2 linked regions of the Chryseolinea soli genome follow. The protein of the gene in region 1 interacts with the protein of each later gene in a pairwise test. Links are inferred from orthologs where the notes say so. Each region holds a gene or a part of one and is shown on either strand. Other genes may lie near its edges.

Region 1 (14,867 bases):
GGGTTGGCGGAACTGTGTGTGTCGCTTTGGCGGGATCTGGCCCAGACGATGATAGTACATGGCGCGAAGGTTAGTTTATCAAAAATAAACAATCGCGCCCTGCGTTCCCACCATTCGGAAGACTGTTCTGTAATTTCAACTTTTGCCAAATAAAAAATCCCGGCATGTGGATCATACCGGGATTTGCTGAATATTATTTTTCGTCGATCACATTTTCCGGCGGTCGAGTTCATTGGGAATGCGATCGAAGAGCTTCATCGCCTGCAGCAAGATCTCGTTCGTTTCGTTCATCACCTGGAAGAAGCCTTCGTTGTTCCACAGCTTGCGGGCAATTTGTGCCTTGATGTGGACCTGGAACAGTTTCTTTTTCAGGCGAAGCTCTTTGCGGTCGGGCTTCACTTTGTTGCGTTCGCCCACTTTTACGAGGCTTTCCAGCATATCGTCCGAAACATTAAAGTTCTTCAGGAAGCTTTGAAATCCTTTTTTCTGAAGCTCGTCCTTGTGCGTTTCGGCATAGCCGAAGGTGTATTCCTGGATGGAGGTGGACGTATAAAGTTCGTTGAGATAATGGCTGTTCAACGTGGTGTCGAGGGGCACAAAATAGTCGGGCATGATACCGCCACCGCCGTAGACGGTGCGACCGTTCGGTGTGACATATTTCAACGAGTCGTTAAAGCGGATGCTGTCTGCGTGAAAAAATTCTCCGTGGTTGTAGCGGCTGATGATGTCGCGGGAGTATTCATCCTCATCTTCATAGGGCTTTTGGATGGAGCGACCCGTCGGCGTGTAGTAGCGTGAAATCGTCAGGCGAAGTTCGGAACCATCGCTGAGGTCGAAGGGCGACTGCACCAATCCTTTGCCAAAGCTGCGGCGACCTACAATGAGTGCGCGGTCGTTGTCTTGCAAGGCACCCGATAGAATCTCGGAAGCGGAGGCGCTGCCTTCGTTGACCAACACAATGAGTGGCCCAGTTTCAAAATCGCCGCGCGCCGTTGACATGGCTTCGGAGTTGTATTTTTTCTCTTTGCCGTTGGTGAACACGATCTTTTTTCCTTCCGACAAAAATTCGTCCGCCATGTCGATGGCCATGTTCATGTAGCCACCAGGATTTCCCTGGAGGTCGAGCACCAGTCGTTTCATACCACTTTCCTTCAATTTCTTCAAGGCCTCGTGGAATTCCTCGAACGTGGTGGCCGCAAAGCGGTTCACTTTGATGTAGCCGGTTTGTGCATCGACCATGTAGGACACGTCCACAGAATATTGCGGAATTTTGTCGCGGACAATTTTATAGTCGATCTCTTTACTGCCGCGCAGGATGGTGACCTTTACCTCGGTCCCTTTCGGTCCTTTCAAAGCTTTCATCACATCGGGCGATTGCACGCCAATGCCGGCCAGCAGCTTGTCGTCCACTTTAATGATCTTGTCGCCGGACTGGATGCCGAGGGCTTCCGAGGGGCCGCCGCTGAGGGCGGAGACCACCACGATGGTGTCGTGAAAAATGTTGAACTCCACGCCAATGCCGTCGAAATTACCACGCAGGTCTTCGTTGGCGGCAATACGGTCGGCCGCATTGATGTAGGCCGAGTGGGGATCGAGCTTGTTCAGCATATGCTGGATGGCGTCGTCCACCAATTCGCTGGTGTTCACGGTGTCCACATAATCATTTTGTATCTGGGTGAGCACTTCGCGAAATTTCTGGACTTCGCTGCCCACGTCACTGGATCCCTTCGGTGTATTCAGGCGCGCTCCCACAAAAACGCCCGCCGCGAGGCCCAGGCACAGCACCAGGGGGAGCCTGATCTGATATTTTGAATTGCTATTCTCCGTCATCTCGTAAGTAAATAAAAAGTAATAACGAACCGCTAAATTAAATGTTGGCAGTCAAACTCGTATAGTCTGTGCACAAATTGTGCCTGGATGGGCTCCCAGGCCAGGGAGGGCTCCATCCTAATCCAAAAATGGGCCGTTTTAAATCTGTTTCTTCGGGGTCAAAAAGTCGCCAGAAACACGAATTTTCGTTTATCTTTACAAGAATCATGAGCAAGGTAGCCCTAAAAGATACGCGCATTTCGGAACTGGTGGACCGCAACTATGTCCATGCCTATGTGCTGTTTTATTTTGGTATCCGGTTCTATGAATATTCCGAGCTCACCCTGGACCAGGTGTGCCAACAACGCGGCCTGAAAGTGGACCAGGTGATCCGCGAAATGGAGGCGCCTTCGCATCTCCAGGAAGCCGACCTGCCGCTGGTTTCCTACCCCACCGACCTCATCATCGAATACCTGAAGCATTCGCATTTTTTATTCATCAAGCATAAACTTCCCTACATCGCGCGACTCGTGGAGAGCTTTAAAGCAAACCACGAAGATTTCCGGACGGTGGAACGCGACCTGAAAATTGTTTTCCCGCTGTTCGTCGAAGATTTTATCGCGCACATCTATGAAGAGGAGGACACGCTTTTCAGCTACATCCAGGCGCTGGAACGCGCAGCAAAAGGCCGCTACCTGCCCACGAAATTGTATTACCTGATGGAGAAAAATTCCGTCCAAAAATTCGCCATGGAACACGAAGCCCACGACGACGAAATGGAAGGCATCCGCAACATCACAAAAGATTATACCCTCACGCCCCAGGCGCCGTTGCACGTAAAAGTTTTATACAACGAATTGAAAGGCTTCGAAAAAAGCCTCATCACCCACGCCCGCATCGAAAACGAAATCCTCTTCCCCAAGGCCATGGCCCTGGAAAGCAAAGTGAAGACCACCTTCTTCGAAAAAGCCAAGCTGAATTAACGACACGTCAACAGTTTCACGTCCCGACAAAAAACGTCTCCCGCGAATTGCGGCAAAATATTCTGTGGCTCATCCGTAAAACAACTGCGGTAAAACTTTCGTCGAAAAACATATTGGCGCACGCATCTCCAACGTTGTAGTTCCGTTCCTTAACCTACTATGCGAAAGATCATTCTGAACCTGGCCGTCAGCCTCGACGGCTTTATTGCCGGCCCCAACGGCGAATACGACTGGTGCTTTGCCGACGCCGACTACGGCATGACCAACTTCCTCAACAGCATCGACGCCGTGGTCATGGGCGGCAAATCGTACCGGCTTCTTCTGCAGTATGGCGCACCCTATCCGGAATATACGAACTACGTTTTCACACGCACCGAAAAATCAACACCGTATGCAAACGTGGTGTTCACCCGTGACGACATTGCTGAGTTTGTTGAAGCACTGAAAGAAAAAGAAGGGAAGAGCATTTGGTTGTTTGGTGGCGCGGAAATCATCCATCCTTTGCTGGAGAATGATTTGGTGGACGAACTGATGCTGTCGGTGCACCCGGTGCTGTTAGGCGATGGGTTGCCTTTGTTCCGGAAGTTAAATGAGCGGAAGGCTTTTAAGTTGATGGATAGTATTACATATCCTTCGGGGCTGGTGCAGCTGTATTATAAGAAGTGACTCTCATGTCGCGGGCACGATTTTTTTTAAAGAACTACGCTTAGATTCAAGACATCCAGAGTTTCGAGTGCGGCTTCATGTAGAACAAGACCTGGCAAACACCGATAGGCCGCTGGTCCCATCAAATGCTGCCTGATCCAATTGTGCTGTCCACGGGGTTCCTTGAAATCGTGCGAAGCCAGAGGAGGGGCGTGCCTGCGGAACGACGTGCTTTTGCTGATCGGCCAGAAGCACTTCACAAGTTTTGTTGTAGCTTGCCACCTCAACACACTTCTCAATGGGCAGGGTTCTCGCAATCGACTATGGCACTAAGCGCACCGGCATTGCTGTGACGGATCCCTTGCGCATTATTGCCACGCCGCTGGAGACCGTTGCATCGGCAGGCCTGTTGACTTTTTTAGTTGACTACGCAAAAAAAGAAACCGTCGACGAGTTTGTCGTCGGCATGCCCAAGACCCTTTTGAACGAAGACTCGGCCATTGCGCCGCTGGTACGGAAATTTGTGGAGACGTTGAAAAAAACTTTCCCCGACAAGGCCGTCCACCTGGCCGACGAGCGTTTTACAAGCAGCATGGCCATGCGCGCCATGATCGACGGGGGGATGAAGAAAAAGGACCGCCAGCAAAAGGGCAACGTCGACAAGATCAGTGCCACCATCATCCTGCAATCCTTCCTGGAAGCAAAACGCTAGTCTCCTCCTCCGTTTCAGGCCCGGTCCCGGAAAAGATTTTGCTCCAAAAGTATCTTCGTGGGCGAGAAAGAATTAATTGTGTGTTATTACCTTTGCGCCATGATCTATCCTATTATCATGTACGGCGATCCAGTGCTGCGTCAGCGGGCGAGCAACCTGGAACACGGCACGGACGTGCACCAGTTGATTGAAGACATGTTTGAAACCATGCACAATGCCAGTGGCATCGGGCTGGCCGCGCCACAGATCGGAAAAAGTATCCGGCTGTTTGTGGTCGATGGCACCATCATAGACGACGAGCCGGCCATGGCCGACTTCAAAAAGGTTTTCATCAACCCGGTGATGGTGGAAGAAGCCGGCGAACCGTGGGAATATGAAGAAGGCTGTCTCAGCATTCCAAACATCCGCGAAAAAGTATCCCGCAAGGAAAACCTCATCATCAAATACTACGACGCCGACTGGGTGCTCCATGAAGAGCACTACGACGGCATGAAGGCCCGCATCATCCAGCACGAATACGACCACATCGAAGGAAAAATGTTCGTCGATTACCTGACACCATTAAAGAAGCGACTGCTGAAGGGAAAGCTGGCCGATATCTCCAAAGGCAAAGTGGACACAGAGTACCGGATCGCCGCGCCCTTGAAAAAATAATGCCGTGGCAACCTCTCCGCTGCCCATGAATATTCCCTCGCGCTTACCCGACGTTGGCACCTCCATCTTCACTGTCATGTCGAAGATGGCGCTGGACTACGGTGCCATCAACCTGTCGCAAGGCTTCCCCGATTTCAGCATCGACCGCACGATCATCGAGCTGGTGCATCGCTACATGGTGGAAGACCACAATCAATATGCCCCCATGCCCGGGGCCGTGGCGTTGCGCAACGCCATTGCCGGGGTGATCGGCCGCACGTATGGACGTACCGTTGATCCCGAAACCGAGATCACCGTTACGCCCGGCGCCACGGAAGCCATCTTCTCCATCATTGCCGCTTTCATCACCACGGGCGACGAAGTTTTGTTGTTCGATCCGTCGTATGATTCCTACAACCCGGCCGTCCGCTTGAACGGAGGCATCCCGGTGCACCTCCACATGCGCCAGCCCGACTTCTCCATCGATTGGGCCGAGGTACGGCAAAAGATCACGTCGCGCACCCGCATGATCATGATCAACACACCGCACAATCCCACCGGCGCGGTGTTGTCCGAGGCCGACCTGCGCGAGCTGGAGCGCATCGCCTTGCAACACCATCTGCTCGTGTTGAGCGATGAGGTTTATGAACGACTCATCTATGACGGCACGCCACACCAAAGTGTGTTGCGCTATCCCGGGCTGGCCGCACAAAGTCTCGCCGTGTTTTCGTTTGGCAAGACCTTCCACGCTACCGGCTGGAAAGTGGGCTATGCAGTGGGACCGGCGGCGCTCATGAAGGAGGTGCGCAAGGCTCATCAGTTTATTGCCTTTTCGGTGAACACCCCGGTGCAACTGGCGTTGGCGGAGTACCTGCAAACACCGGATCACTACGAACGACTGGGTGACTTCTATCAGCAAAAGCGCGATTTCTTCCTGGAACAAATCAAGGGTTCGTCCTTTGAGCCGCGACCCTGCAAAGGATCATATTTTCAATTGGTCTCCTACCGCGGCATCTCCTCACAGCCCGACGTGGCCATGGCCGAGGAGCTGACGCAGAAATTTAAGGTGGCGGCCATCCCGGTCTCCGTTTTCTACCAGGATAAGACCGACAACCGGCTGCTGCGTTTTTGTTTTGCTAAAAAGGAAGAGACGCTGGCTAAGGCCTGCGAAATTCTCCGGAAACTTTAGGCCGTCCCGGAAACGGAACCGATCTTCCAACAGCTCGGAGCATAAAAAAATAAAAAGGCCCGAAAACGTGGCTGTCCGCCGATTTTAAACGCTTTCTATGCGACGGCCAAAAAGCGCTTCGCATTTCCCGCGGCATTTGTTTTCTTTGCGGTCCGGATAATTTTACACCTGCCATGCACGACTTAAAAATCACCTTAATTCAGTCGGATATTCACTGGGAAGACGTCGACGCCAATTTGTCGTCGTTCGAGGAGAAGATCTGGCAGATCAGTGGCTCGACGGACGTGATCGTGCTCCCGGAAATGTTCACGACCGGATTCACGATGTCGGCACAGAAATATGCCGAACACATGAACATGCGCACCTTCAAATGGATGAAGCAGATGGCCGATCAAACCGGCGCGCTCATCCTGGGCAGCTATATTGTGACGGTCCACGACCGCTATTACAACCGTTTGCTGTGGATGGAGCCGGGCGGAAATTTTAAGACTTACGACAAGCGCCACCTTTTCCGGATGGCCAACGAACATAAAACCTATGCGCCCGGCGAGAGCCTCCTCATCGGCACCTGGCGCGGTTGGAGGATCTGCCCCCTGGTTTGCTACGACCTGCGCTTCCCGGTGTGGAGCCGCAACAAGTGGGACCTCACTTCGAAAAGGCTTTCCTATGATGCGGCCATCTACGTGGCCAACTGGCCCATTACCCGCATCGATGCTTGGGATACGCTCTTAAAAGCCCGCGCCATTGAAAACCTAAGCTACATCGTGGGCGTGAACCGCATCGGCCAGGACGGCCAGGGCATTGAATATAACGGCCACTCGTCGGTGATCGGTCCCAAAGGCGACACGATCTATACCAACGAAGGCATGGAAGCCATCCGCACAACCGAACTCAGCGCCAACGCACTCCAGGCGTTCCGCGACCGCTTCCCGGCGTTCATGGACGCCGATGATTTCACGATCGAGTTTGAGGAATACGAAGAGTCGGATTATCTCCCCGGATAATCTCCCGCGGGCTTGAGGGGAAGGACCGGAAATTTCTCGGGGCTGTTTTCTATTTCGTTGCGCAACGCCTACTTTTGCACCTCGATTTGTAAACGCTTTAATCTCATAAACTTCCATGTCCAGCCGCAAGATCACCCGCGCCCTCATTTCTGTTTTCTATAAAGACAATCTGGAACCCATCGTTCACACGCTGGCCAAGCAAGGCGTGGAGTTTGTGTCGACCGGGGGCACGCAGGAATTTATTGAGAAGCTCGGCTACCCGGTGGTGCCGGTGGAGAAACTCACGGGCTATCCCTCCATTTTTGGGGGTCGCGTGAAGACCCTACACCCCGCCGTTTTTGGAGGAATCCTTTACCGGCGTGAAGATTCGGGTGATCTGAAACAGGCCCAGGAATTCAACATTGCGCCCTTGGACCTTGTCATCGTGGACTTATATCCCTTTGAAGAAACGGTGGCCAAAGGGGGTAGTGAAGAAGATATTATTGAGAAGATCGATATCGGCGGCATTTCGCTGATCCGCGGCGCGGCCAAAAATTTCCAGGATGTGCTCATCGTCTCGTCGCGCAAGCACTACGGCGCCTTGCTGAATCTGCTGCAGTCAGGCAACGGCACGACCTCGCTGGCGGAGCGGAAAAAGTTTGCCGCCATGGCCTTCGACGTCACATCGCACTATGACACGGCCATCTTCAACTACTTCAACCAGGAATTCCAATTCCCCGGTTTCAAGAAGAGCATCCCCGACGGGCGCACCCTCCGCTACGGCGAGAACCCCCACCAGCGGGGGACCTTCTATGGTGATCTCGACGGTTTGTTCGAGCAATTGAATGGCAAAGAGCTCTCCTATAACAATCTTGTCGACGTAGACGCCGCCGTGAACCTGGTGAAGGAATTCGATGGCGAGACCGCGTTTGTCATCATCAAACACACCAATGCTTGTGGTGTGGCGGTAGCCCCCACGGTAAAGGAAGCCTATCTGAAAGCCTTCCAGGCCGACACCCTTTCTGCTTTTGGTGGTGTGCTGGCCACGAACAAGAAGATCGACCTGGCCTCCGCCGAGGAGATCAACAAACTTTTCTTCGAGATCCTCATCGCCCCGGCATACGACGAGGACGCCTTGGCCTTGTTGAAATCGAAAAAGAACCGGATGCTCCTGCTGCAAAAACAGTCGCTGAAGGAAACCATTCAATATAAGAGCATCCTCAACGGCGTGATCGAGCAAGACCTCGACCTAAAGACCGACGCCAAGGAAGATCTGAAGGTTGTGACGAAGCGTGTACCGAGCGCCCAGGAGGTAGACGCCCTGTTGTTTGCCAGCAAGATCTGCAAACACACCAAGTCCAACACGATCATCCTGGCAGTTGACGGACAACTTGTCGCCAGTGGCGTGGGGCAGACCTCGCGCGTGGACGCTTTGAAGCAAGCGATCGAGAAGGCGGCCGCGTTTGGCTTCGCGCTCAACGGTGCGGTGATGGCTTCGGATGCTTTCTTCCCTTTCCCGGATTGTGTGGAAATTGCTCAACAACATGGGATCAGGGCGGTCATTCAACCCGGGGGTTCGGTGAAGGATCAGGATTCTATTGCCTTTTGTGACCAACACGAAATGGCCATGGTCTTCACCGGCATCCGACACTTCAAACACTAATAATGTTGTAGTTGTTGATTACTTCTTCGAGTGTAAGTTCCGAGCGATAAATTATTTTTACTGGCGCTAAAAAACTTACATTTTTGAAGCGTAAATCTTTAATTTGGTAAATTAAATGCAATTTTGCGTTTTACCCTCCAGTATATCAGGCGTTCACTACTTTTAACAATAGGCAAAAGACATACATGGCATTTTTTGACTTCTTCACCAGCGATATTGCGATAGACCTGGGCACTGCAAACACCCTGATTATCTACAAAGATAAGATCGTAGTCGATGAGCCCTCCATCATCGCGCTCGACAAAGTGAATACGAAAGTTCTGGCCATCGGCCGGGAGGCTATGCAAATGCATGAAAAGACCCACGATCACATCAAGACCATCCGCCCCTTGAAAGAAGGCGTGATTGCCGACTTCCAGGCAGCCGAGATGATGATCCGCGGTCTCATCAAAATGATCGACACGGGCAAACGCCTGTTCCCACCGTCATACCGCATGGTGATCTGTATTCCCTCGGGCATCACCGAAGTGGAGAAGCGCGCCGTGCGCGACTCGGCCGAACATGCCGGCGCCAAGGAAGTATATATGATCTATGAACCCATTGCTGCCGCCATCGGCACGGGCATCGATATCGAGCAACCCATCGGCAATATGATCGTCGACATCGGTGGAGGAACTACCGACATCGCGGTGATCGCCCTTTCGGGGATCGTATGCGACCAGTCAATCCGCGTCGCCGGCGACACCTTCAACCGCGACATCCTGGACTATATGCGCCGCCAGCACAACCTGCTGATCGGCGAGCGCTCTGCCGAGAAAGTGAAGATCGAAGTAGGTTCGGCCTTGACGGAACTCGATGACGGCCCCCCGGACTACGAGATCCGCGGTCGCGATCTCATGACCGGTATCCCCAAGACCATCAAGATCAGCTATTCTGAAATTGCTTTCGCACTCGACAAATCCGTTTCCAAACTGGAGGAAGCCGTATTGAAAGCGTTGGAGACCTCACCCCCGGAATTGTCGGCCGACATCTACGAACGTGGCATCTACCTGACGGGTGGAGGAGCTTTGTTGCGCGGGCTCGACAAGCGCCTGGCCTTAAAGACCAAGTTGCCCATTCACGTGGCAGACGATCCGCTGCGTGCCGTGGTTCGCGGCACCGGCCAGACCTTGAAAAATATTCAACAATATCGTGCAGTATTGATGACGTAAGACATGGAGCGGCTCCTTCTGTTTGTTTATCAAAACCGCGCCTTTTTTTCCTTTCTAGCATTAGAGATTTTTTGCGCCTGGCTGATCGTGCAGAACAATCAGTACCAGGGCACCAAGTTCTTTAATTCCTCCAATGGGCTCGTCGCCACCATGAACAACTTCTCGCAAGGGGTGCGCGACTATTTCCAGCTTAGCGAAGTGAACCGGATGCTGGCCGAAGAAAACGCCGCCCTTAAAAAGCAGCTGGGCCGTCCCGGGCATCCCCTGGTCTATCCCCTGGATTCACTGACCATCCGCGACTCGGTGATGGTGAAACAATACGATTTCATCAGCGCCAAGGTGGTCAACAACCATGTTGACTTCTTTAAAAACTACATCACCATCGACAAGGGGAGAGACGCCGGCCTGGAAGCGGGCATGGGCGTGATCAGTCCTTTGGGCGTGGTGGGCAAAGTAAAAACCGTGTCCAGCCACTACAGCGTGGTCACCTCCATTTTGCACATCGACTGGATGGTGTCGGCGCTGCTGAAGCGCACCGGCGATTTCGGCACCGTGCAATGGCAAGGCAGCGATCCGGATCATATCATCCTAAAATACATTCCACCCCACGTCAAGCCCATCGTGGGCGATTCGGTGGTCACCTCCGGCTTCAATGCCATCTTCCCCGAAGGCGTCATGATCGGTGTGGTGGACGATGTGAAGCTTCGCAATGGAGCGCTTTTCTATGACCTGCAGGTGAAACTGAGCCAGGACTTCCGGAAGCTGTCTTTCGTGACCCTGGTCAAAAACAATCTGCAGCAAGAGCAGGATTCGGTGGAACAGGTTATTCTTAAACTGGAACGATGAGCAGGTTCAGCATCTTAAGCATCATATCCTTTTTCATTTACCTGTTCTACCAGGTATTGATCCTGCAAAACGTGGTGCTGTGGCACACCGCCTTTTGTTTTTTGTATGTGGCCTATCTGCTGGTGCTCCCCGTGGAAACCAACCCGCTCATCCTGATGGGCATCGGGTTTATGATGGGCTTCACGGTAGACCTCTTTTACGAGAGCATCGGGCAGCACGCATTCGCCTGCGTGCTCATTATGTACGTGCGCAACTATTGGCTCAATAATCTTACACCGCAAGGCGGTTACGACAGCGGTGCCGTACCTTCGCTGTCGTATGGCGCGCAATGGTTCGTGGTCTACATCACACCCATGCTGTTCCTGCACCACGTGGTGCTGTTCTATATAGAGGCCGGTGGCTTCGGTATGTTTTGGTTCACGCTGTGGAAAGCAATTACCAGCACTTTTTTTACTTTGTTTGTAATTTTAATTGCGCAGTTCTTGTTCCCCAGCGGAAGAGGTCGCTAAGCTTTGCGCGCGACATGTGTCCTTTGTATTTTTTTTACGCCCGGTAGAAGGATTTAAAATTTTGTCGAAAAATGAATGAAGGCAGGAAAGAAATAATTCAGATCGTCTTTGTGCTGGTGGCCCTCATCTTCCTGGTGAAACTTTTCTTTATCCAGGTGCTGGACGACCGCTATGCCCAGTTGGCTAACAGCAACGCCATCTTACGCCAGATCGACTATCCCGTGCGCGGCCTGATCCGCGACCGCCACGGCAAGCTCATTGTATATAACACACCCGAATTCGATCTCCAGATCATCCACCGCGAAGTGAAGAACCTGGACACCGCCCGTTTCCTCGATGTCTTTTCGCTCACCCGTGCAGAGCTGCTTCAAACCTTCAAAGAATTGAAGCTGAAAAAGGAATATTCCCCGGTAAAACCCACCATCTTCCTGACGAAACTTTCCGCACGCGACTTTGCCAAGATCGAAGACAACATCGACGAGTTTCCCGGCTTCTACATCCAGGCCCGTACCACGCGCGCCTATAACGCCCAGGCGGCGGCCAATGCCATTGGGTATGTGAGCGAGATCTCGAAAACAAAACTGGAAAAAGATAAAACCGGCATCTATAAACAAGGTGACTACATCGGCCAAAGCGGCATCGAGGCCTATTACGAGCAATACCTCCGCGGCACCCGCGGCGTGCGTTTCAAACTCCGGAACGTTGATGGCATCGAAAAAGGATCTTTCCGCGACGGCGAAATGGACACCTTGTCCACCCCAGGCCAGGACTTAACTACGACCCTCGACCTGGAGCTTCAGAAATACGGCGAATACCTCATGAAGGGGAAATCCGGAAGTATTATCGCCATCGAACCGAGCACGGGCGAGATTTTGTCCATGGTCTCCGGTCCATCCTATGATCCCACGCTGTTGACGGGAAAGAACTACAGCTCCAACTTCGTGCTCATCAGCAATGATACCATGAAGCCGCTGTTCAACCGGCCCCTCATGGCCCAGTACCGTCCCGGATCCATCTTCAAAATTGCGCAGGCCATGGTGGCCTTGCAGGAAGGGGTGATCACACCGGAGACGCGCATCCGCTGCGACCGTTCCATCATCGACTGCCACGGCCCACATACCAATGAGGACCTGCGCGGGGCCATCACCAACTCTTGTAACCCCTATTTCCGCGACGTGCTCCGCCGCATGCTGAACAAGGGCAAGTCCAACAATCCGTTCGACGACACGCGCATCGGTCTGGCCGAATGGGACAAGCACATCGGCAGTTTCGGTTTTGGAAAGCGCCTTGGCATTGATTTGCCAAACGAGAAAAACGGATTGGTACCCAGCCCGGCCTTCTACGACCGTGCCTATGGTGGGCGGCCCTGGAAATTTTCAAACATTTACTCCATCGCGATCGGTGAGGGCGAAAACCTCGTGGTGCCGCTACAGATGGCCAACTTTGCGGCCACAGTGGCCAACAAAGGATATTACATCACGCCACATCTCGTGAAGTCCATTGGCAATTCCGGCAAACCCTTGCCTGCGTATATAGAAAAGCACTACACTACCATCGATTCGATGTACTTCAGGGTAGCGGCCGACGCGATGCAGCGCGTGGTGGAAGAGGGAACGGGCCAGTACCGGGCCAAACTGAAAGATGTTATTGTGTGTGGCAAGACCGGAACCGTTCAGAACGATCCGAAGCCTGCGCACGCCGTGTTCATTGCCTTCGCTCCGAAAGAAAATCCGCGGATCGCCGTTTCTGTGTATGTTGAATCCGCCGGTCAGGGTGGACGTTCCGCGGCCTCTATCGCCAGTTTGATGATTGAGAAATACTTGTACGGCGCCACGCAGCGTCCGCAAATCGAGGAATATGTGTTGAAAGGAAAATTCCTGAACTGATGAGAAACAACAACGACATCATATCCGACAAGATGGATTGGGTGACCGTGGCGCTCTATTTCGCCATTGTCTTCCTGGGATGGATCAACATCTACGCGGTTACCTACGACCAGGCCAAGAGCATTTCGATCTTCAATGTCGATATCAACTCGGGGCGGCAACTTATTTTCATTGTTGGTTCTATTTTTATTATCCTGGCCATTCTCATCATCGACATGCGGTTTTACGAAACCTTCGCGTATGTCATCTATGGGGCGATCCTCTTCCTGTTGTTGCTGGTGCCGATCATCGGAAAAGAAGTGGGTGGTAACAAGGCTTGGTTGGGCATTGGATCGTTTGGTGTTCAACCTTCGGAGTTCGCCAAATTCGCCACGGCGCTGGCCGTGGCCAAGTATATCGGTTCCGTTGGGTTTAGGATGGACCAATTGCGCAACCAGATCATTCTCTTTGCCATGATCGGGGCATCGATGTTGCTCATCCTGTTGCAAAAGGATACGGGTACCGCACTGGTGTTCACCGTTTTCACGTTAGTCTTTTTCCGCGAAGGCATGTCGCCGATGCTAATCATTTGTGGCGTGGCTGCAGCAGCGATCTTTATCCTCACGCTGCTGGTCAAGTCATACTACCTGTTCGGCGCGATCGTTATTGCACTGCTCGTAGCCATTATCATGGGCAAGAAAAAGCCAAAGCGTATTGCCACACTCACGATCATAGCTTTCGCTTTGTGCGGGGTGATCAAGAGCGTGGATTACGTGGTGACGAACGTGTTGCGCCCCCACCAACAAAACCGGATCAAGGCACTCATCAATCCCGATGCCGACCCGCTTGGATTTGGATGGAACGTGACCCAGTCAAAGATCGCCATCGGCAGCGGCGGATTCCTGGGGAAAGGATTTTTGAAAGGCACACAAACCAAGTTCGACTTCGTGCCCGAGCAGAGCACCGACTTTATTTTCTGCACGATCGGCGAGGAGCACGGCTGGCTGGGAAGCCTCTTCATCATGGCCCTCTTCGTAGGGTTGCTGCTGAGGATTGTGTTTTTGGCGGAGCGACAGAAAAATCGCTTTGCGCGGGTGTATGGCTATTCGGTGGCGTGCATTTTCTTTTTCCACTTCGCCGTCAACATCGGGATGACCATCGGGTTGTTCCCTGTGATCGGGATTCCATTGCCGTTCTTTAGCTATGGCGGATCTTCGTTGTGGGGCTTTACGATCCTGTTGTTTATCCTGCTCAAGCTGGACATTCACCGGATGCAAGTATTGCAGCGGATCTAACGTTTCCTCTATCTATTTCTTTGTTTCGCTTTCGGCGGCCGCAGGTACCGGGATCATTTCACCGCGATGGTGTCGCGACCAGCGCACGATGAGTGGTACCAAAATTACTGTAGGGGAAAGCCAGGCGACGAGGGGCGGTGCGAACGTGTTGTTGTTCACCACAAGAAATGCTGTGAGTGCCGCGATGTAGCAGCCGATCATTCGTTGCAAATGCGCAACGAGCCAGAATCTTTTGCTGTCTATGGTATGCCGATAATAGCGCACATCTTTTTGTGCGAGCCTCAGACCAAAAAATCCAAAAACGAGGAAGACTACGCCAAACTGTTCTCCCTTCCATAACTGATACGCACCCAATCCCATAAATCCGAAACCGAAGACAATCATGCTCAGGGTAAGGATCCAGTCGATCACCGCCGGCTGTTGGCCTTCGCCAAGCTTTTTCAGATACAGGTAACGCTCACCCGTGCCGACCAGGTACAATGTGAACACGCCCACCATGAATAGGAAATAATTGGGATGCAGCG
Region 2 (16,661 bases), 5.5 Mb from region 1 along the record:
CTGGTAAGGGGTTGTTTTGAGCCACGAGGGTTTCAATGATTCCGGATCGGGCGGCTGCACCTTGGGACTGCAGGCTGCCAGGACGATGAGAACCGCAAAGAATCTTTTCACAAAATAACTTTTTACCGATTACGTTAGTCAAATACCACTTCCATGCCAATCTTGACCAAACAGACAAATCTAACGGGGAATAAGGTTCAAATAGTGAAGTATGTACCAAAATATTTACCTTTAATAACCAAATGACGGGGCATATGAAAAAGTTGATTCTGGGGGTATTGACCATGGGCATGCTGCTTTCAGCCTGCCGCGAAAGCGAACAAGCCGTAAATTCGGATTTAACGGGTAACCAAACCGTGTATTCCTTACAAGCCGGATCCACCTACAACATCAGTGGAACGGTGACCTTTAAAGAAAAGAAAGATGGAACTGCATTGATCGACCTGGCCCTGACGGGCACGGACGGCACAGCAGAATTTCCCGTTCACCTTCACATGGGCAACATCGCGGCCCCCGACGCGGCAGTTGCAGCCTTGTTGAACCCCGTCCAGGGAAAGAGCGGCGCCAGCGAAACCAACCTGCTCCAATTGGCAGATGAATCGAAAGTCACCTATGCACAACTGTTGCAACTGAACGCCTGCGTGAAAGTGCACCTGGGCGCTACAGGACCCGACCGGGACATCATCCTGGCCGCGGGAAACATCGGCCAGGCCGCCAGCACAGATGTGAGCTCGGGACGTTTGGGAATAAGCGTCTGCAAAAGCGAGTAAAATACAATCTCAAAAAGCATGGAAGGCTGCCCCAAAGGCAGCCTTTTTTATTTAATGATCCAGACTAAAGCACGGGTTATGTTTAGAACTGTTCTTAGTTTATTCTTTTGTTTGCAACACCCGCTTCCAATCGACCAAGATCCCATAAAAAAAGGCGGCTACCTTTAAAGATAGCCGCCTTTTTTCGAATGCTATTTTCTCTTAATCTCCTCCACCAACTTTCACTTCATACGACGTAGTGATGGCAGTAAAGTACTCGCGGTTCATGCGCGCGATATTGGTAAGACTGATGCCTTTCGGACATTCCGCTTCGCAGGCACCCGTGTTGGTGCAGGCGCCGAATCCTTCTTCATCCATCTGCGCCACCATTTTCTCCACGCGTTCTTTGCGCTCGGGTTTTCCTTGTGGCAAGAGGGCGAGCTGCGATACTTTCGCGCTCACGAACAACATGGCGGAAGCGTTCTTACACGCTGCGACACAAGCGCCACAGCCGATACATGCGGCGGAGTCGAACGCTTCGTCGGCTACTTTTTTAGCAATGGGTATTTCGTTGGCATCGGGCACGCCGCCGGTGTTCACCGACACATAGCCACCGGCCTGTTGAATGCGATCGAAGGCCGTGCGGTCCACGACGAGGTCGCGGATGACGGGGAATGCTTTTGCTCTCCAAGGCTCGATCACGATGGTCTCGCCATCTTTGAACGTGCGCATGTGCAACTGGCAAGTCGTGGTTTGCTGCGGGCCGTGCGGGCGACCGTTGATATAGAGGCTGCACATTCCGCAAATCCCTTCACGGCAGTCGTGATCGAAGGCTACAGACTCTTCACCTTTGTGAATGAGGTCGTTGTTCAGTACGTCCAGCATTTCCAGGAAGGACATATCGGCGGACACGTGGTCCAATTGATATGACTTGAAGGAACCTTTAGTATCCTTGTTTTTCTGGCGCCAAATCTTCAGGTTAATCTTCATATTATTTGTAGCTTCTTTGAGTCAATTTAACATTTTCAAATACCAGGGGCTCCTTGTGAAGTTCTTCCGGTTGGTTCTCGCCTTTAAACTCCCAGGCCGACACATAGGTGAACTGATCGTCTTTGCGCAGCGCTTCGCCGTCGGGTGTCTGTGATTCTTCGCGGAAGTGTCCTCCGCAGGATTCGGTGCGGTTCAAGGCATCGTCCACCATGAGTTCGCCCAACTCGATGAAGTCGGCTACGCGCATGGCTTTTTCCAATTCCTGATTCAGCTCGTTTCCGCCACCCAGCACGTTCACATCCTTCCAGAATTCCGTTTTCAGGGTTTGTATCTTTTGCTTGGCTCCTCTCAAGCCCGCATCGTTACGCGACATGCCGCAGAACTCCCACATCAACAAGCCGAGCTCGCGATGGAATTCGTCTACGGTCTTCTTGCCTTTGATGGACAAGAATTTCTGAACCGTGTTGTTCACTTTGTCGATGGCTTCCTTGAACTCCGGACGGTCCGTGCTCACTTTTTCGGTGGGCAAACCTGCGAGGTAGTCGCCGATGGTGTAAGGGATCACGAAGTATCCGTCGGCCAAACCTTGCATAAGCGCGCTGGCGCCGAGGCGGTTTGCACCGTGGTCGGAGAAGTTGGCTTCGCCGAGGGCATACAAGCCGGGAACCGTGGTCATTAAGTTATAGTCCACCCAAAGTCCACCCATGGTGTAGTGAACGGCGGGGTAGATCATCATCGGCCCTTCATAGGGATTGTCGCCGGTGATCTGTTGGTACATGTCGAACAGGTTGCCGTATTTCGCTTCGATGGTTTTCTTTCCATCGCGCTTGATCGCATCGGCAAAATCCAGGAACACGGCCAGGCCGGATCCTACGCCGCGACCTTCGTCGCACATTTGCTTGGCGTTGCGGGAGGCCACGTCACGGGGAACGAGGTTACCAAATGAAGGATATTTTCTTTCGAGGAAGTAGTCGCGATCCGCTTCGGGAATGGCCGCAGCATCTTTCGCTTTCAATCCGGGGCGCGCCACTTTCGGCACCCACACGCGGCCATCGTTACGCAACGATTCCGACATGAGCGTGAGCTTGGATTGGTGATCTCCTGAAACGGGGATACATGTAGGGTGAATTTGTGTATAGCAAGGGTTGCCAAACAAAGCGCCTTTCTTGTGCGCTCTCCAGGCCGCCGTTACGTTCGAGCCTTTTGCGTTGGTGGAAAGGAAGAACACGTTGCCATAGCCGCCGGTGCAAAGCAACACGGCATGAGCAGAATGTGATTCGATTTTACCCGACACCAGGTCGCGGGTGATGATGCCGCGGGCCTTGCCGTCGACGATCACCACGTCGAGCATCTCGGAGCGGGTGTACATCGTTACTTTGCCGTTGGCGATCTGACGGTTCAGCGCCGAGTAGGCACCGAGCAAAAGTTGTTGTCCGGTTTGTCCGCGGGCGTAGAACGTTCTGGATACCTGTGCGCCACCAAAAGAGCGGTTGGCCAACAGTCCGCCATATTCGCGGGCGAAGGGTACGCCTTGTGCCACGCACTGGTCGATGATGTTCACACTCACTTCGGCGAGGCGATAGACGTTGCCTTCGCGTGCTCTGTAGTCGCCGCCTTTAATGGTGTCGTAGAACAAACGGTAGACGCTGTCGCCGTCGTTCTGATAATTTTTTGCTGCGTTGATACCGCCTTGTGCTGCGATGCTGTGCGCGCGGCGGGGGCTGTCCTGGAAGCAAAATGCTTTTACGTTGTAGCCCAACTCTCCCAGCGATGCGGCTGCCGAGGCGCCTGCCAATCCGGTGCCGACTACGATAATATCATACTTGCGCTTATTCGCCGGGTTGACCAGCTTGAGGTTGAACTTGTGTTTTGTCCATTTCTCCGCTAAAGGGCCTTCGGGAATTTTAGAATCTAATTTCATCTGTCTGTTTATTTTGGGTCGGGACCACGGCTAAAGGTCCGGCTAATTGCTATTTGTTATAAATGTCTTGGTTCAGATACATCCAAATGGGGATCAACGCAAACAGTACGGGCACGACGATGGCGAAGGCTCTTCCCACAAAACGGATAATGGGGTTGTATTTCGGGTGATTCAAGCCCAGCGTTTGGAACGCGCTGGCGAAGCCGTGCCACAAGTGAAAGCCCAGGATCAGCATAGAGACCACATAGAGGGCCGCGTACCAGAATTGAGCATAGGCTGCGGCGACAACTAAATACAAATTCTTTACGGTTTTGCCTTCGTAGTCGACCGTTTGAATTCCTCCCCAGTGCATTTCATACCAGAAGCCTTTCAGGTGAATCACCAGGAAGATAAAGATGATGCTACCTAAAATTCCCATATTCCGGGAAGTCCAGGCGGAAGAGTTTTTACTTACTGCATAGCCTTCGCTGCCGCGTGCCTTTCGGTTGTGCGAGGTGAGCAGGATGGCCCAAGCGATGTGGACCAGGATGATGGTATAGTTGACATAAGAGACGATCTTGATCAGCGGATTGCTGGTCATGAATTGAGCATAGACATTAAACGCATGGCCGTCGTCATGCTTTAAGAGTTGAAGATTTCCGATGAGGTGAACGACGAGAAAGAGAATTAGAAAGAGACCGGTGAGGGCCATCAGAAGTTTTCTGCCCAGCGTGCTGGTCAGAAGGTTGGTAAACCAATTCATAGGATGTAGTTGTCGAAAAATTTTGATGTGGTCAAAATTACTTCGCAAACCCTATTCCACCAAGACCAACCTCACTTTATAAAAATTCTAAATAAACCTTTCTACGTAAGGGAAGACGCCGATCAGAGAAGCTCAAACAGGAGGATAATGATGGAAATGGCAACGACGGCGATCAGTAAGAACCATTCTTTCCGCACAAAATTCACAATCCAAGAGAACAAGCGTTTCATAGCTTTAAAAAACAATTTTCTACCCTATGCCAAATATCAGGCCCTACTTCAATATCCATTGAATATCAACTCTTTAGCATAGTTTGGTTGAGAGGGCTATTCAGATTTAAGAATCAAAATTGTATCGATTTCCCATTTCTGGAAGCTCATGTTTGCCGCCCACAGAACTAAAATCCCGCTGTTACAATTGAAATGATGGTGTACATTTACGTCACCACTACATTTTTTCGACTTCATGTATTTAATATTCGACACGGAGACCACCGGTCTGCCACGCAATAAAACCGCGCCCATTACGGACCTCGACAACTGGCCCCGGCTGGTGCAGTTGGCATGGCAATTACACGACCATCGCGGCAAGCTCATCGCCCAACACAACTACCTGGTGAAGCCCGACGGCTTCGACATTCCCTACAACGCCGAGCAAATTCACGGCATTTCCACCAAACGTGCGTTGGAAGAAGGCCACGACCTGCGCGTGGTGCTCGACACCTTTGTGAAGGACCTCGAGGGCACCAGTCAATTGGTGGGTCATAATATAGAGTTCGACATCAACATCATTGGCGCAGAATTTATCCGCCAGCAGTTGAACACCGACCGCTTCCTGAACCTGGCCAAGCTGGACACCGGCATTTCGTCGACCGAGTTCTGCCAGCTATCGGGTGGCCTGGGGGGCAAATTGAAGATGCCCACCCTGCTTGAGCTGCACAAGAAACTCTTCAACCGCGACTTTGGCGATGCGCACGATGCGTCCTACGACGTGGCCGCCACCGCGCGAAGCTTCTTCGGGCTGGTCAAACAGAAAGTGGTCAAGCCGTTTGATGAAACGCCGTTCGAGGAAATCACCTACGAAGAACCGAACCTGGACGCCGCCAATTTTGCCAAGCGCGAAAAGAAAAAAGCGGCCGACTATTCGCTCACCGACAAAGTCACAGTCCTCACGGACAAACCTTTTGTTCACCTCCACGCCCACTCCCAGTTCTCGGTGCTGCAAGCCACACCCGACATCAAGTCGATGGTGAGCAAAGCCAAGGCATTGAACATGCCGGCCATTGCGCTGACCGACCTGGGCAACATGTATGGCGCCTTCAAGTTCGTGCGCGAAGCATTGAACAATGACCTGAAGCCCATCGTAGGCTGCGAGTTCTATGTGGCCGACGAGCGGTTGAAACTGAAATTCACAAAAGACAATCCCGACAAGCGCTACAACCAGGTGTTGCTGGCCAAAAATAAAAACGGCTATCACAACCTGGCAAAACTCAGTTCCCTCGGTTTCACGGAGGGGCTATACGGCATTTACCCCCGCATCGACAAGGCGTTGATCGAAGCGTATAAACAAGATCTGATCGCCACGACCGGGTCACTTTCCAGTGAAGTGCCTTATCTGATTCTTAACGTCGGCGAAAAGCAGGCGGAGGAAGCTTTCAAATGGTGGCACGGACTTTTTGGTGACGACTTCTACATCGAATTGAACCGTCACGGCATCCCGCAGGAAGATCACGTGAACGAAACCTTATTGCGCTTTGCGGCGAAATACGGCGTGAAATATTTTGCGGCCAACGAAGCGTTCTACCTGCAAAAAGAAGAAGCGAACGCTCACGACGTTTTGTTGTGTATCAAGGAAGGCGAATTCAAGTCCACTCCCATCGGCTATGGTCGCGGCCACCGGTATGGATTGGCCAACACCGAATATTATTTCAAATCGCAGGACGACATGAAGTCCATCTTCCGCGACATGCCCGAAGCCGTGGAGACCATCAGCGAGATCCTCGACAAGATCGAAGGCTATACGCTGGAGCGGAATGTGTTGCTGCCCAAGTTTGACATTCCACCCGATTTCAACACGGAAGATGAATACCTGCGGCACCTCACCTACATCGGTGCGGCCAAGCGCTATGCAGAGATCACGCCCGCCATTCGCGAGCGGTTGGATTTTGAGTTGGACACGATCCAGAAAACAGGATACCCCGGCTACTTCCTCATCGTACAAGACTTTACATCCAAGGCACGGGAGATCGGTGTGTCCGTTGGTCCGGGACGGGGTTCGGCTGCCGGTTCGGCGGTGGCGTATTGCATCGGGATCACCAACGTCGATCCCATCAAGTACGATCTGCTGTTCGAGCGTTTCCTAAACCCCGACCGCGTATCGCTGCCCGATATTGATATTGACTTCGACGATGAAGGACGCGATCGCGTGTTGAAATATGTGATCGACAAATATGGCAAAAACCAAGTGGCCCAGATCGTGACCTATGGCACGATGGCCGCGAAGTCGTCCATACGCGACTGCGCCCGGGTGATGGAACTGCCCTTGGCGGATGCCACCTTCCTGGCAAAGATGATCCCCGAGAAACCGGGTACTTCCCTCGATGACGCCTTCCAGGAAGTGAAAGAGCTTTCCGACATCAAGAAGGGAACCGACTTGAAAGCACAGGTGCTGCAACAAGCCGTGATCCTCGAAGGCTCGGTGCGCAACACGGGAACCCATGCCTGCGGGGTCATCATCACCCCCGACGACCTCACCAAGTTTGTGCCCGTGTCTACGGCGCGCGACTCCGACATGCTCGTGACCCAGTTCGACAACAGCGTGGTGGAAAGCGCCGGCATGTTGAAGATGGACTTCCTGGGGCTTACCACGTTGTCGATCATCAACTCGGCCCTGCGCAACATCAAGAAAAGTCACGGCATCGACATCGTTATCGACGATGTGCCGCTGGATGATTTGAAGACCTACCAGCTTTTTCAACGCGGCGAAACCACCGGCACGTTCCAGTTTGAAAGTGTGGGCATGCAGAAATATCTGCGCCAACTGAAGCCCGATAAGTTTGAAGACCTCATCGCCATGAACGCCTTGTACCGACCAGGCCCCATGGAATACATCCCTGCCTTCATCAAGCGGAAGCACGGACAAGAGGCGATCAAATACGACTTGCAGGCCATGGAGGAATTTCTGCATGAAACCTATGGCATCACGGTCTACCAGGAGCAGGTGATGTTGCTTTCCCAAAAGCTTGCCGGCTTTAGCAAGGGCGACGCCGACGTGTTGCGGAAAGCCATGGGTAAAAAGCAAAAGGCCGTGCTGGACAAGATGAAAGACAAATTCATCAAGGGTGCCGAGAAGAACGGCCACGCCCAGGACACCTGCGAAAAAGTGTGGACCGACTGGGAGGCCTTCGCGCAATATGCCTTTAACAAATCGCACTCCACGTGTTATTCACTGGTAGCCTATCACACCGCATACCTGAAAGCCAACTACCCCGCCGAATACATGGCAGCGGTATTGACCCACTCACAAAGCAACCTGGAAAGCGTTACGTTCTTTATCGAGGAATGCCGCAGCTTAGGCATCAAAGTGTTGGGCCCGCACGTGAACGAGTCGGGTGTTTATTTTGAAGTGAACAAAGATGGTGAGATCCGGTTTGGGCTGGGCGCCATCAAGGGAGCCGGTGATGCTGCGGTGGAAGCGATCATCCACGAGCGCGAAGCCAACGGTCCCTTTGAAGATATTTTCGAGTTTGCCAAGCGGATGAATCAACGCGCAGTGAACAAGAAGACCTATGAGTGCCTGGCCTTGTCGGGTGCGTTCGATTGTTTTGCCAGCATTCACCGCCGGCAATATGTGTTTGCCAAAGACGGCGAAGTGAGCTTGCTGGAGAAGGCCATCAAGTATGCCGCCAAGACCCAACAAGAAGAACAAAGCAACCAGGCCAGTCTCTTCGGCGGAAGCTCGGGCACGGTCATGCCAAAGCCCCGCATCGACTATGTGGAGCCTTTCAGCGAGATCGAAAAGTTGAACCTGGAGAAAGAGGTGGTGGGCATCTACATTTCGGGCCACCCCCTGGACAACTTCAAGTTCGAGATGGACGCCTTCTGCAAGACGCGGTGCAGCGAGCTGACCGAGCTGGAAGCCATGCAGGGACGCGAGGTCAAGTTAGGAGGCATCGTTTCCGGGGTGGAACACCGGACCACGAAGACCGGCAAGCCCTTCGGCAAGTTCACGCTAGAAGACTACACCGGCAACTTCACGTTCACGCTCTTTGGCGAGGACTATCTCAAGTTCAAGACCTTCATGACGGTGGGCTGGTTCCTCTTTGTGGAGGGCGCCGTGGTGCGCAACTCGTGGGGACAGCAAAACCTGGAGTTCAAGATCCGGAACATGGACCTGCTCAACGAGCTCGGCATCAAGCGCAGCAAGGGCGTGAAGCTCCGGATCAACGCCAACGATATCACCCCGGGCATGATCGGCATCATCGAAGGCGTTTGCGGAGAGTATTCGGGCAACACCCCGCTGTACCTGAAGATCCACGACCTCCAGGAAAACATCAACCTAGACCTGCTTTGCCGCAAATTCCGCGTCAACCCGATCAATGACATGGTACGGGAAATGAAAAAAGCGGGTGAAATCGAGGTAGAAGTGATGTTTTAGGTACAAAGGTGCTGCCGGCTGCCAGGGCTTCATAGAACTCTGAACTAAAAGCTATACCTTTGCGTTGGTCCTTTTGAAAGCATAAAAAGAACTTATAACATATACTCACATGGGAAAAGCAATTGAACTTAACGATGCTAACTTTGATCAGATCATCAACTCTGATAAGCCTGTACTGGTAGACTTTTGGGCAGAATGGTGCGGTCCTTGTAAAATGATCGGCCCGGTTGTAGAAGAGCTTGCCAACGACTACGAAGGTAAAGCGGTAATCGGCAAATTGAATGTCGACGACAACCACGAAGTAACCGCCCGTTTCGGTGTGCGCAGCATCCCCACCTTGTTGATTTTTAAAGGCGGCCAAATCGTTGACAAACAAGTTGGCGCTGTACCCAAATCGGTATTGAATCAAAAGATCGCAGCACAGGTTGCCTGATCATAACAGGGTATTCTAGTCCCTCGAAATAAAAAAGAGGCTGGTGATGAACCAGCCTCTTTTTATTTGGTTGCCTTTCGGCCGACCTGTATTTTATTTCACTTCAATGACCCAGTCGTCGGTGCGGAAGCTGGACACGGGCAGACCTTCTTTGCTAAAGAGATTAGGGATGGAGCCGTTCTTCCATCCAAACCGGACGGCCGCCGGCTTCTTCACTTCTTTGGCCGATACCACCACCGTGTTTCCATCGATGACGGCTTTTGCCGGGTAGAAGACTTTATCCTCCCCGGCGATGGTGAACTCGGTTGGCGAGCCACTCTTTGCCATCAGGCCGGTGGGAATGTTGTTGAACGATAGGCGGATCTTGGCCTTCTCCACTTTCATCTCTTTATACAGTGGGTTCAGATAGGTGATCCCTTTTTTGCCATAGGTGTCGGATAGCGCCAGGTTGGCGAGGCGCTCGCCTACGGGTTTCTTGTATTTGGGATGGATGTCGTTTACATCTTCCACCAGGTCGGAGACCACCACCATACCGGTCTTGGCGATGTCGAGCATTTTGACTTCTTGCTCGCGGACGAGCGTTCCCTTCTCCACTTCGCCATAGCCGGCATAGGGCGCGATCTGCACGTAGTAGAACGGGAAGTCATGCAGGAAATGTTTGCGCCAATCGGTGATCATCGTTTCCATCAGCAGCTTGTAGGTTGCCGGTGCGGCCGTATTGGCTTCGCCCTGGTACCACAACGCTCCCGCAATGCGGAAGGGCAGCATGGGATTGATCATGGAATTATAGACGACGGCAGGCGACGAGGGGCACCAGGGCCTGTCGTCTACTTGTTTCTTGGAGGCTTCCAGTAGCTTCGGGTTGCCTTCGATGCTTTCGCGGGGTGTCCAGGTTTCGGCGGGCGTGCCGCCCCAGCTGGCGTTGATGAGACCGATGGGAACGTTCAGGCTGGTGTTCAATTTCTTTCCAAAGTAATACGCCACGGCGCTAAAGGACTTCACGTTTTCGGGGTTGGCCACTTTCCATTCGCCCTCGCCCCTCACCTGCGGTGTCATAGCGGCCGAGTTGGGGACGTCGAACAGGCGGATGTTGAGGTCGTTCACTTTGTCGATGTCGTTCTTTCCGTCGAGGGAAGCATTCATGCTCCACTCCATGTTGGATTGTCCCGCGCAAAGCCACACTTCACCGGTCATCACGTCTTTGAGCGTGATGGTTTCACCGCCTGCTTTCACGGTGATCGTATGGGGGCCGCCGGCGACGGGTGTGAATAGCGTTGTGCCCCAGAAGGCAGTGTTGTCGGTTTTCACTTTTACGGTGGTCGTATCCCAGCTCACCTGGATGGTGATGTCTTGCGTGGAATAGGACCAGCCCCAGATGGGCGTCGGTGATTGTTGTTGCAGCACCATGTGATCGTCGAAGATGGCGGCCAGGCGGAGTTGGGCTTGGGTGGTCGCTGCGGCCAGCAGCAAGGTGAAGAGCAGGGAGATCTTTCGCATGTTGTGAGATTGTCTGTGAATCAAAAATACAAAGGTATTGGAAGAAACATAACGGCCGCGACAGCCTCTTCCGGATGTTTTCTACAGAATTTTTTTGAGGCGTTCTACGATCTCCAACACGGCGGGACAAACCTGGGTGTTCTTATAGGCCAGCCCGGTGACCTGTACCATTTTTTTCCGGTCGGTGTGTGGGTATTCACGGCAAGCTTTGGGGCGGGCTTCGTAGACACTGCAATAGTTGTCGTCGCCGAGGAAGGGACAGGGCGAGGACTTGAGCACGTAGTCGCGGTCTTCGTCGATGCGCAGGTATTGTTCAACAAAGTCGCCGGGTTTCATGCGCAGGGCTTTGGCAACGCGCTCGATGTCGGTCTGATAAAAAATAGGCGATGTGGTCTTGCAGCAGTTGGCGCACGTGAGGCAATCCATTTCTTCGAACACCGCTTCGTGGGTGGTGTGAAAGGCATCATCCACTTTGCGGGGGTCCATCTTTTTTACGCGCTCCAGGAATTTTTTATTTTCCACCGCCCGGTTTTTTGCCTGCTGATAGAATTTCTCCCGGTCGAAAGCCTTATCTTCACTTGCCATTGTGCAAAGATCGTAAATTTCAGACTGTCTAAACCTACTCAAAAAAAATTATGACGACTGCCGCTCCTGCCACCGTGCTCGTTGAAAAACCCCGTATTTCTTCCATCGACATGATGCGTGGCATCGTCATGGTCGTGATGGCCCTGGACCACACGCGCGACTTTTTCCACATCGACGCTTTTCTCTTCGACCCTTTGGATCTGACCAAGACTTCACCGGCGCTGTTCTTCACGCGGTGGATCACGCATTTCTGTGCACCCACGTTTGTGTTTCTTTCGGGCATGTCGGCGCGCATCAGTTTGCAAGGCAAAGGCACAAAAGGATTGAGCAAATTCCTGTTATCGCGGGGGTTGTGGCTCATCTTTCTGGAGGTGACGGTGGTGCGCTTCGGGTTGCTTTTCAATCTCTATTATGACTTCACGTTGATGCAGGTGATCTGGGCCATCGGCGCCTCGATGGTGGTGCTTTCGGGACTTGTGTTCTTGAAGGAGCGTGTCGTCTTCATCCTCGGATTGGTGATCGTGTTTGGGCATAATTTGCTGGACATGGTTTCCGTTCCGCAGCAGAATCCCTTGTTTCCGCTTTGGGCATTGTTCGCACAGGTTGGCTTTTTCCAGATCACGCCTCAAAGCGCCGTGGCGGTCCCCTACCCGATGTTGCCTTGGCTCGGTATTATGTTGACGGGGTATGGCATGGGCATGTGGTATACAAAGGGATATGATGCCGGGAAGCGCAGGACTTGGTTGGTCAGATCGGGCCTTATCGCGCTGGCGCTTTTCGTGGTGCTGCGCTTCATCAATATTTATGGTGACCCTGCACCGTGGAGTGTGCAGAAGAATGCGTTGTATACGGTAATGAGCTTTCTGAACACGACGAAATATCCCGTGTCGTTGTTGTTTACGTTGATGATCCTGGGCAATACGTTGCTGTTATTGGCGGCGTTGGAGCGGCTGAAGGGTGAGCAGGGATCTTCTTTTTTGGTGTATGGGCGGGTGCCGTTGTTTTATTTCATTGTGCATTTTTATTTGATCCATGTTTGCGCATTGTTGTATAGGATCGGGAATGGGACTCCTTTCGCATCGATCGATTTTCATTTTGCGAAAGGGTTTGGGGGCGTGACGGCGGGGTCGGGAGTGACGTTGTTTTGGGTGTATGTGGTGTGGGCGGGGATTGTGTTAGTGCTGTTCCCGGTATGTACTTGGTATAACCGGTACAAAAGCACCCATAAAGATTGGTGGTTGAGCTATTTGTAAGAAATCATTTTGAACTGACTCACATTCGCTCCTTTGCTGAAGCCCCCGTCTTCGCAAAAGGCTACGACGGGCAAGTCGGCGGGCAGGCGTTTTAGACCGTTTCGCGGGCGTAGTGGTTCGTGAGTTCTTCTACGAGGTCGAGCATGATTTCTTTTGCGGTTTCGGGGTAGTCAATATCAACGGCGGCGCCGTAGCTGAGGAGCCATTTGCAGAAGGGCTTAACGTAGCCGATGAGGAAGGTCATGCGCACTTTGGTGTCGAGGTTTTCTTCGGAGACAAAACCATAAAAATATTTTGTGTGCTGCACGTAGCGTGCCGTGGGCTGATCAAAGGAGACGATGATCTTCTGCAGCTCCTGATTGCCTTGCATCATGGAGGCGAGATATTCCTGCAGGCTTAACAAATTCCGGCCGTCGAATTTTATGCCGGGCGTCGATAGGTTCTTGATGCGGTCGGCGCGAAAGTCGCGGTAGCCATTGCGCAGGCGGCACCAGGCGATGAGGTGCCAGGCGGCACTGTAAAATACCAGGCCGATCGGTTCTACGTCGCGTTGGGTTGATTGCTCGTTGTAGCTGCTGAAATATTCTATGCGGACCACGTCTTTCGCGACGACGGCCCGTTGAATGCCGGAGAGAAAATCGTTGGGGAATTGATGCTCGTCCATCGGCATGCGGCGCACTTCGATATGCGAATGCAGGTCCTCGAGGAGGTCTTTGTCCGATTCGTTCATCACGGCTTTGATCTTTAGCAGGGAAGATTCAAACGCTTGCCGGATCGATTTGTCGGTCATTTTTTCTACCAGTTTCCCCGCCAGCAACATGGCACTGGCTTCGTCTTGGGTGAACATGACCGGTGGCAAATGATAACCATCCACAATAAAGTATCCCTTGCCGGCTTCCGACCCGATGGGCACGCCGGCTTCCATCAAGGCCTTCACATCGCGGTAGACGGTGCGCAGGCTGATCTCGAAACGGTCGGCGATTTCCTCGGCCTTGACCACGCGTTTGGATTGGAGCTGTACGAGGATGGCGGTGAGTCGGTCGATGCGGTTCATACCCTAAAGTTACGGCATCCGCAGGAATTTGTTCTCAAAAAAAATGTCCCGCAAACCAGGGGTTCCGGGACATTTTCGGGGGTAAAGTTGATTAAAGCTTAAGGCCCTTATTCGGGACCCACTACAGGTGCACTTCCCAATGCGGGGTTGTTATACTCTACTTCGTTTTTGGGCACATCAAAATAGGGCAGGTAATTATAGTTGATGAACGCCTTGGTATTCACCACCGTGCTGCCCGTGAAGTTTGACAGGATGACACCGTTGGCTCTGCCACCGCCCACACTCTTGTCGTCGGTGATACCCATGCGGCGGGCGTCGTAGAAGGACAAGCCGCGGAAGACCAGGCTGATCCGGCGTTCGCTGCGCAGTTCCTCCAGCGCCTCTGCCTGGGTAACCGTGCCGATGGCAGCGAGGCCTGCGCCTTGATCATTGCGTACGTCATCGATCAATGCCGTTCCTCCACCAACATTACCCGACCGGATCAACACCTCCGCTTTGATCAACTCGTTCTCTTCGTAGGTGCCTGCCAGGTAAATGTCGTCGACGCCGGTTTCCTGCGTGTGGACGTAGGTGATCACGCCGGGCATATTGTTCCCGCCGTCGATCAGGTAGTAACGCGTTCCGTAGCCCAGGCCCCGGCCGCGCATGTTCACCTGGGGTGACTCCAGCAAATCAAAATTGTTTGCCATGCGCTGGTCGTCGGCGCGAAAATCCTGGATGAGGCGTTCGCTCACATAAAAGGTCTGACCATCTTCGGTGGCGGCCAAGCCGGCCACGGAACCAAAATTGGGATCGACAACGGAGCGGCTAAAGTCTTCCGTGGTTTTCACAATAAACACGGGGTCGTCTTCCTGGATGCCGTTGTCCACGAAGCCTTCTATCGCCGTCCATTGCGCAGCCGTCATGTCGGCCACACGGGTGTTCACCAGGATGTTTCTGGCGCGCAGGGTATTGATGTTACGGATCCATGCCTCGGGCGAAGGGATGCCGCCTTTGCCTTGCTGGCAATAGCCCGGGATGGCCCCCGATAAAATATCGGCAGAAACACCGGGGTCAGTGATAGCGTTCAATTCGGTCTCGGCCTTGTCGAAGTTGGCCATGGCTTCGGCGATGATCTCTGTGTTTGTTTTGAACTCACCGTTGGTAAGGTTAGGCTCGTCGTTGATCACACCGGCCACGTACATGGAGCCGATGCGCGAATAGGCATAGCCCTTCCACCAATAGCCCCAGGCTTTCAACGTGTGCTTTTTATTTACTGCATCGCCGCTATATTCTGCACCGTCCACTTTTTTCAGCAGGATGTTCATGGCGTTGTTGAGAAAATACATTTGGGTCCATTCCATCAGCATGGTGTTGGCCGGGCCATAGGCGCGGTCGTTGCGCAGTCTCAACTCGTAGGGTTGAGAAACGCCGATGGGCATGGGAACCACCGTGCCGTCATCGATGGTGATGTCGGTGGGATTGTTGGCGAAGCGGAAGCTCTGGTTTCCCCAGGGGATGTAGATGATGTCGCCCATCGCATCGTGCAGACCGAAGATCTGCGCGGTGAGGAAGCCCAGGTTACGTCCCGTACGCGGACCCAGTTGGTCGTCGACGGAAGCGTAATAGCTGCCGATGCCGTTGATGTAGGTTCCTCCTTTGGCATAGGCCACCAGCCCGGCTTCCGTAGAGAGTGCATTCTCCAACGGCTCGTTCTTGTTCACCACGTCCGTGAGCTCATTCTTGCAGGCTTGTGTCACCAGCAAAAGAAGGCAAAGGGATATATAAAGTTTTCTGTGTTTCATACGATCGTGATTTACTTAGTTAAAAGAAACGTTCAGCCCCACCTGGTACGATTTGAAATTCGGGAACGACCAGAAATCAAGACCGCGTTGTGTGGCCACCTGGGGCGATGCCGAAGTGGTTCCGCCACCGGATGTGTTCTGGCTGCTTTCCGGATCCATGCCCGTGTAGTTGGTGATCGTCGCCAGGTTTCTTCCCGTGAAGACCAACTGAAGACGCGTGAACCCTTTCATGTCAAAAAACTTCGCGAAGTCAAATCCGACCGACAGGTTGCGCAAGCGGGCAAACGATGAATTTTCCAGGAAGTAATCTTTTGTGCCGTTGCTTTCGGAGGCATCATAGAAGCTTTTGTAGTAGGCCGTCCATGCGCCGGTCTCTCCATTGATGGTGAGCGATTTGTCGTAGTCGCCGTGCAGGCCTTCGGAATACATCCACTCCTTGGTTTGGTTATAGGTCTTTGCGCCGTATACCCAGTCGATCTGGAAGGAGAAGGTGAGGAAATTCTTGTACGAGAAATTGTTGATGAAGGCCATGTTGAACTTGGGGGTAGTGTTGCCCAAAAAATACTTGTCGGGGGTGAACTGCACGCGTTTGCCAGCCTTGTCCACCACACGGCCGTTCACCACTTCATAGTTGGCGGCGTTGGCGGGGTTGATATACGGATCGCCGTTCTTATCTTTTTGGTCGATGCTGGTCAGCGCTTTGTAACCATAGATCGTTCCGATCTTCTCGCCACCTTTCAACGTATAGGTAGCGGCGTTGGACCACACCAGCGGGATGTCTTTGCCGTCGGCCGTGCGGTCGAGCGATGAGGACTGCGTTCCGAAGTTGGTCACGAAATCCCATTTCAGGTTATCGCCGGAATACACGTCCATGTCCACGCTGAATTGCACGCCTTGGGATTTCAGGTCGATGTAGTTATCCCAAATGGTCTCGGAACCTTGCGACACCGGTTGTGTCCGTTGCCAGACGACGCCCGTGCTTTTGCGGCTCCAGATA

What was found.
Region 2: the proteins of D4L85_RS09850 (region 1) and dnaE interact in binary tests that used the Escherichia coli proteins (3 or more experiments, as listed by UniProt). The link is inferred for Chryseolinea soli from one-to-one orthologs.

What each region holds. Positions count from the first base shown.
Region 1 is NZ_CP032382.1:2,260,056-2,274,922, reverse strand. The notes cover bases 3,941-6,889. They hold D4L85_RS09850 (methionine aminotransferase), read left to right. Parts: upstream 3,941-4,807; coding sequence 4,808-5,971; downstream 5,972-6,889. Other genes in these bases: D4L85_RS09845 (amidohydrolase), read left to right, coding at 6,145-6,889; def (peptide deformylase), read left to right, coding at 4,249-4,803; ruvX (Holliday junction resolvase RuvX), read left to right, coding at 3,941-4,149. In the rest of the region: D4L85_RS09880 (homogentisate 1,2-dioxygenase), read right to left, coding at 1-60; D4L85_RS09875 (S41 family peptidase), read right to left, coding at 208-1,830; D4L85_RS09870 (hemerythrin domain-containing protein), read left to right, coding at 2,037-2,792; D4L85_RS09865 (dihydrofolate reductase family protein), read left to right, coding at 2,952-3,458; more of ruvX, read left to right, coding at 3,736-3,940; more of D4L85_RS09845, read left to right, coding at 6,890-6,975; purH (bifunctional phosphoribosylaminoimidazolecarboxamide formyltransferase/IMP cyclohydrolase), read left to right, coding at 7,091-8,617; D4L85_RS09835 (rod shape-determining protein), read left to right, coding at 8,803-9,828; rod shape-determining protein MreC, read left to right, coding at 9,832-10,674; D4L85_RS09825 (Rod shape-determining protein MreD), read left to right, coding at 10,671-11,183; D4L85_RS09820 (penicillin-binding transpeptidase domain-containing protein), read left to right, coding at 11,255-13,069; rod shape-determining protein RodA, read left to right, coding at 13,069-14,343; D4L85_RS09810 (DUF2306 domain-containing protein), read right to left, coding at 14,356-14,867. UniProt on the Escherichia coli protein: Shows aminotransferase activity with methionine and histidine as substrates, and to a lesser extent also with phenylalanine.
Region 2 is NZ_CP032382.1:7,757,646-7,774,306, forward strand. The notes cover bases 4,516-9,258. They hold dnaE (DNA polymerase III subunit alpha), read left to right. Parts: upstream 4,516-4,867; coding sequence 4,868-9,058; downstream 9,059-9,258. Other genes in these bases: trxA (thioredoxin), read left to right, coding at 9,168-9,258. Also shown: D4L85_RS32355 (LPP20 family lipoprotein), read right to left, coding at 1-111; D4L85_RS32360 (hypothetical protein), read left to right, coding at 255-770; D4L85_RS32365 (succinate dehydrogenase/fumarate reductase iron-sulfur subunit), read right to left, coding at 972-1,739; D4L85_RS32370 (fumarate reductase/succinate dehydrogenase flavoprotein subunit), read right to left, coding at 1,741-3,660; D4L85_RS32375 (succinate dehydrogenase cytochrome b subunit), read right to left, coding at 3,710-4,402; more of trxA, read left to right, coding at 9,259-9,491; D4L85_RS32390 (sialate O-acetylesterase), read right to left, coding at 9,585-10,988; D4L85_RS32395 (YkgJ family cysteine cluster protein), read right to left, coding at 11,070-11,573; D4L85_RS32400 (acetyltransferase domain-containing protein), read left to right, coding at 11,624-12,826; D4L85_RS32405 (helix-turn-helix transcriptional regulator), read right to left, coding at 12,918-13,880; D4L85_RS32410 (RagB/SusD family nutrient uptake outer membrane protein), read right to left, coding at 13,988-15,664; D4L85_RS32415 (SusC/RagA family TonB-linked outer membrane protein), read right to left, coding at 15,680-16,661. UniProt on the Escherichia coli protein: DNA polymerase III is a complex, multichain enzyme responsible for most of the replicative synthesis in bacteria. This DNA polymerase also exhibits 3' to 5' exonuclease activity. The alpha chain is the DNA polymerase catalytic subunit.